DNA from 2 places in the Clostridium sp. TJA038 genome. Region 2 is predicted to be linked to the other one. Evidence: a T-box and tRNA genes for the amino acid it is inferred to sense, from the RefSeq annotation. Region 2 holds a T-box; the other holds one or more tRNA genes.
The links. The T-box of region 2 lies ahead of trpS (tryptophan--tRNA ligase). A T-box ahead of a tRNA ligase gene usually reads a tRNA of that ligase, here a tRNA-Trp.
Positions count from the first base shown of each region.

Region 1: it encodes a tRNA-Trp, which carries the amino acid that the T-box ahead of trpS (tryptophan--tRNA ligase) is inferred to sense. The anticodon was not compared.

Region 1 is NZ_JBZEFA010000001.1:80,793-84,009, forward strand. It holds gene tsaE (tRNA (adenosine(37)-N6)-threonylcarbamoyltransferase complex ATPase subunit type 1 TsaE) at 1-408, opposite strand, end outside; gene AC4FQV_RS00420 (CBS domain-containing protein) at 707-1,327, shown strand; tRNA gene AC4FQV_RS00425 (tRNA-Trp) at 1,498-1,573, shown strand; tRNA gene AC4FQV_RS00430 (tRNA-Trp) at 1,600-1,675, shown strand; gene AC4FQV_RS00435 (alpha/beta-type small acid-soluble spore protein) at 1,863-2,045, shown strand; gene AC4FQV_RS00440 (metal ABC transporter substrate-binding protein) at 2,337-3,217, shown strand, end outside.
Region 2 is NZ_JBZEFA010000003.1:216,276-219,492, forward strand. It holds gene AC4FQV_RS08040 (anaerobic sulfatase maturase) at 1-105, opposite strand, end outside; gene AC4FQV_RS08045 (hypothetical protein) at 195-710, opposite strand; gene trpS (tryptophan--tRNA ligase) at 853-1,851, opposite strand; T-box leader at 1,955-2,167, opposite strand; gene brnQ (branched-chain amino acid transport system II carrier protein) at 2,524-3,217, shown strand, end outside.

The DNA.
Region 1 (3,217 bases), on a different contig from region 2:
TATTTTTCTAAAGTTTTCGCCCATTTCAGGTAATTTTTCTATTTTTATATGTATATATTCTTCAGGAATAAGTTCTTCTATATAGTTAGCCCATTCAATTAAACTAACTCCATCACCAAAAATATATTCATCAAAACCAATTGCTTCAATTTCATCAGGGTCGTTAACTCTGTAGACATCAAAATGATAAAGAGTTAATCTACCACTATGATATTCATTAACTATATTAAAAGTTGGACTAGTTATATGCTCATTAATTTCTAATCCTTCTGCAATTCCTTTACTTATGTGAGTTTTACCAGTTCCTAAATCTCCAGTTAAACAAAGAATATCTCCTTTATTTACAAGGGAGCCTAGTTGTCTTCCAATGTTCATAGTTTTATCTACACTATCTACTATAAATTCCATAAAGAACTCCTTTCAAATTAACACTCTTTAATAATTCTATCCAAATTTCAAGAAAAAGAAAAGAGAGTGTTAAATTAATAATTATTTTAAATTCCTATGCTTAAATCTTAAGATAATATTTCTTAATAGTATATAGAAAAAGATTTCTATATAAAATTATTATAATATTAATTAGGGAAGTTTAAAGGAAAGTTAATTTGATACTTTCATAAATTTAATATATTTAGATAAATATGTAATAAAACAAGAGTATAATAAATGTATAAGATATGTTTAATTTATGAATGGGGGGATTTTTATGTTAGTAAAAGCTATTATGACAAAAAAAGATAACCTATATCTAGTTAATTCTAATACAAAGCTTAAAGAAGCATTAAAAATAATGAATGATAATAAATTTTTATCAATTCCTGTAGTAGACGGAGAAAAATTTAAAGGTGCAGTAGCTAAAAGTTCCATATATAAATATTATTTTAATCATAATTTGAGCAAGGATGATATTTTAAACAATATTACTGTAGGAGAAATATTAAAAACAGATGTCCCTATAATAAATAGTTCTGAACATATTGAAAAAGCAGTTTCTATGTTAGAAAGAATGAGAATTTCTTTTGTAGCTGTAGTTGATGAATTTGATAATTTTAAGGGGATATTAACTCATAAAGCAGTTTTTAGAGAGTTTAATAATGCCTTTGGACTTAATAAAGGAGAAAGAATAGTTATTAGGTCTTATGATGTTCCAGGACAATTATCAAAAATAACAAAATCAATATCTGAAGAAGGTGGAGATATATTAAGTGTAGTTATTGTAGATACAAAAAGTTTAACTGAAGTTAAAGAGGTTATAGTTAGAGTAAAAGATGTAGATATAAAAACTATTAAAAGAAATTTAAAAGAAGCTGGTTTTAAATTATCGTAATAAGCCATTATAAACATATAAATATAAAAGGAATATATAAATAAAAAAATTTTTTATTTATATATTCCTTATTTTATTTTAAATTATATGTATTTTGATTAAAAATAAAAAAATAAATAAAAAAACTCTTGCGTTAAGTTATTTTTTAATATATAATAAAATCTGTGTTCAGGGGTATGGCTCAATTGGTAGAGTAGTGGTCTCCAAAACCATTGGTTGTGGGTTCGAGTCCTACTGCCCCTGCCAGTTTAACACATTAAATATAATATTATAGGGGTATGGCTCAATTGGTAGAGTAGTGGTCTCCAAAACCATTGGTTGTGGGTTCAAGTCCTACTGCCCCTGCCAAAAATCAGCGAAGTAATTCGCTGATTTTTTTTGTCTTAAAATAAAAAAAAATATTATGGAAAAATATAGACTTAATTCCTTCTATTTCATAGGTTTATAATCTTACTTTTGGTTAATATAATAGTGTAAGCAAGAGATAATTAAAATTCAAGCTTACATATTACCAAAGCCAAAGGAGGAATTAGAAATGTCAAAATCATTAGTTCCAGAAGCAAAAAATGGATTAAGTAAATTCAAAAATGAGGTAGCTAGAGAATTAGGTGTTCCATTCTCAGATTATAATGGAGACTTAAGTTCAAGACAATGTGGTTCCGTAGGCGGCGAAATGGTAAAAAGAATGGTAGAAGCTTACGAAAGTCAAATAAAATAATAAACCTTTCGCACATACTGAATTAAAAAAAGACTCATTAAAATTTGAACATAATACTTGTTCTAGTAAAGTGATTCTAAAAATTTAGAATAGGAGAAATGTTATGGAGGATATACCGCCAAAGCATAATATCTAAACTTCTACCAAAAAAGGTTGTATAGAGAAATTATATTTCTCTATACAATTTTTTTGTTTTTAAAGAATTTATAAGTAAATATTGACAATAATATAAAAGTAATATAAAGTTTATAATATAAAAATGCAAATCATTTGCAAAATATCGGAGGAAATATGAAAAAATTAGCCTATATATTTTTAGGAATTTTTATAACTACTTTTTTTGTAGGATGTCAAAAAAATAAAGCTTTAGAAGAAAATGCTGAAGGTAAAATAGCTATTACTGTTAGTATTGAACCTTTAAGAGAATTTGCAGAAAAAGTAGGTGGTGATAAGGTTTATGTTAAGACTATGGTTCCCCAAGGAACTGAACCTCATGACTTTGAACCAAAAACACAAGATTTAATTGAATTAAATAAATCTAATATCTTTGTTTATAATGGCTTAGGAATGGAACATTGGATTGACCAAGTACTTAATACTATTGAAAATAAAGAACTTCAAGTAGTTGATGCATCTAAGGGTGCTGATATTTTAAAAGAAGGAGAAAAAGTAGATCCTCACCTTTGGTTAAGTTTAGAAGGAGCTAAAGTTGAGGCTAGAAATATAAAAGATGCACTTATTAAAGTAGATTCTAAAAATAAAGATTATTATGAAGAAAACTTCAATAAATTTTCTAAAGAATTAGATTCTCTAAAAGATGAGTATAAAGGAAAGTTTGATGAATTAAAAAATAAAGATTTTGTTACAGGTCATGCAGCTTTTGGATATTTATGTAGAGAATTTTCTTTAAAGCAAATAAGTGTTGAAAATTTATTTGGAGAGGGTGAAATAACACCTCAAAAAATGCAAGATATAATAGAATTTTGCAAAAAAAATAATATAAAAACAGTTTTTATGCCAGAGTTATCTAGTGAAAAGATATCACAGACTTTAGCTAAAGAGATTGGTGGGAAAATTGAAAAAATATATACTATAGAAAGTAAAGAAGATGACTTAAGTTATATTGAAGCTATGAAAGAAAATCTTTCTAAGATATATAAAGCATTGTCTAC
Region 2 (3,217 bases):
ATTATAAGTTTCTCTTTTACTGCTTAAAGAATTGTAAAAGCAATATTTACACTTTAAATTACAACTACTTGAAGCTGGTTTTATTAATAAACTTATTGGTGGCATAAAGAAATCCCCCTCCTTTTTAATACCATAAAAATTTTTATAAAATATACTGCTTAATGAAAAATAAATATAATAAAAATTTTATTTACTTAAACAACTCTTATCTTTCCTTTTATTATTTTTACAATCTTATTCATCTCGTATTTATCTCTTCCCTTTAATTTATATTCCCTTCCATCATTTAAAAATAAACTCATTAAATAAACATAATTATTAGAAGTATTGTTTATATCTATATTCTTAATTTCTTTAAAATTTATTTTTTCTTCTTTATTAAGAAAAATACAAATATAATCCTCTCCTAAAATAATAGTATCCTTTAAACTTTCCTTTGTTGTATATATAAAAACTATAATGTAAAAAATAACCATCAATTCTCCCCAAACTATAGAGGAATAACTTTCAAAACTCATAGTTAAAGATTCAAATATAATGCTAATAGAAAAAATTATTAGTATTACTTTAGATATTTTATTATAAGATGATAAATAGAATATCTTAGAATCATTTTTCTTTTTTTCTAAGTTAAGTTCTTTTAATTTATTTCTTCTATAAATAATTAATATTATTAATATTAAAATAAATACAATAAATCTAACAACCATATTTTCTCTTTTTATACCACCAACTTAAATTAACACTTTATTAATTTTTCTTTATTATATCATTACTTGAAATTAAAGGAAATAAAACTGCAAAAAAATTCTCTCTATAATAAATTTTTATATTATAGAGAGAATTTTCACTTTATCTTGGTATTAATCCAATTTTCTTTTGCATTTTTCTTAAAGTTTTTCTTGCTAAATAGTTTGCTTTTTCTGCTCCTGATTTATATATCTCCTCTAAAGCTTTTTTATCTTCTAATAAAGCCTTAGCTCTTTTTTGTATAGGTTCTAATTCATCAATTATAGCCTTAGCAACATCTTCCTTAAATTCAGCATATCCTTTTCCTTCATAAAATTTCACAACTTCATCAGGTGTATATCCCTTTATTGCACAAAGAATGTTTATTAAATTTTTAACTCCTGGTTGTTCGTCAGTATAATTTACAACTCCAATACTATCTGTAACTGCTCTTGCAATTTTCTTTCTTATAACATTTGGTTCATCCATCATTAAAATAAAACTATTTTGATTTGAATCTGATTTTGACATTTTCTTAAGAGGGTCTTGTAAGTTCATTATCTTTGCCCCCTCTTTTGGAATGTATCCTTCTGGTATAGTAAAGGTTTCACTATATGTGTTATTAAATCTAGTTGCAATATCTCTAGCAAGCTCTAAATGTTGCATTTGGTCTTTTCCAACTGGAACTAAATCTGTGTTATATAAAAGTATATCAGCAGCCATTAGCACAGGATATACAAATAATCCAGCACCAATTGAATCTCCCATTTTTTTAGATTTATCTTTATATTGAGTCATTCTACTTAACTCACCCATATAAGAATTACAAGTTAAAAGCCAAGCAGCTTCTGAGTGTGCTGGAACATGAGATTGTATAAATAAAGTATTCTTCTCTGTATCAATTCCAGCTGCTATATATATAGCTAAAACTTCTAAAGTTCTTCTTCTTAAATCCTTTGGTAATTGTTTTACTGTTATAGCATGTAAATCAACAACGCAAAAATAGCAATCATACTCCTCTTGTAATTTAGTCCAATTCTTTATAGCCCCTAAATAATTTCCTAAAGTTAAATCTCCTGAAGGTTGTATTCCACTAAAAATAATTTTTTTCTTTTCTTCCATATCTTATTTGATGTTAAAAAACATCAAATCTTCACCTCCTATAATTAATTTATCTATTATACTTAAATAATTTTTAAAATAAAAAAGTCCTATAAGTAAAAACTTATAGGACGAATATATCGCGGTACCACCTATTATTACAGAAAACTTTTCTGTATCTCTTTCTTGTAACGTAAGAATACGGTTTAGAATACTAAATTTCCTCTAAACATCTCAAAGATCCATTCAATTTAAACATAACTACCATACTCACAGCAAAATGTATGACTCTCTTAAAGCCTGTTTTAAATTTACTACTTCTTTTCACAGAAATTTTATATTAAACTTTAATGCTATTTTAACATTTTTTATTTTTTAGTCAAGATTATTTTACCTTCATATATATTATATACAAAGTTTTTGAATTTTTATACTTATCATTAATTAACAATAATTTAATATTTACACCATTTTTTTATTAAATTATCAATTTTATATTTCTATGGCTTTATATATAAAATATTTTTATTGATTTTTCTTAACATTATGATAATATAGTATTATAACTTTTAAATGGAATATTAAAAACATTATATAAAAAACTAAAATCAAATTATATAGTTTTTTGAATAATTCAGAAATTATTTAAATTTAATTATAATTTGATTAGAAAAGAAAGATGGGGTGTATATTATGAATCACAAAAGATCAGATTTTTTAGTAATCGGCTTTGCGCTATTCTCGATGTTTCTAGGAGCAGGTAACCTAATCTTCCCTCCTTTATTAGGAAGAAATTTAGGAGCTGATTATTATTTAGGAATTATAGGTTTTATTGTAACTGGAGTTGGAGTTCCTTTACTAGGAATTTTATCTTCAATAAGAGTTAACGGTAAATTTGAATTATTTGGAGATAAAGTTGGGAAAAAGTTCTCATTAATATATTCAATAGCATTATTTATACTTATAGGACCATTATTAGCTATTCCTAGAACAGCAGCTACTACTTTTGAGTTAGCTTTTGCTCCTAACTTTGAAAATATAAACTACTTTGTAATAATAGTTGTTTATTTCTTAGTAAACTTAATATTTGTTTTAAAACCTTCAAAGGTGATAGATGTATTAGGTAAATTTTTAACACCAGTTTTATTAGCTATATTATTCTTCTTAATTGCTAAAGGTGTTATTAGCCCAATATCTTCTTTAACAAATTCTTATACTCCTGATGCTTTTTCAACTTCTTTACTTGAAGGATATCAAACTATGGATGCTATTGCAGCTGTAATATTCTCTTCAATAATATTAGGTTCTATAAAAGCTAAAGGATATAAGGGTAAAGATAGCTTTAAGTTACTTATTAAAGCTGCAATTATTGCAATAGGTGGATTAG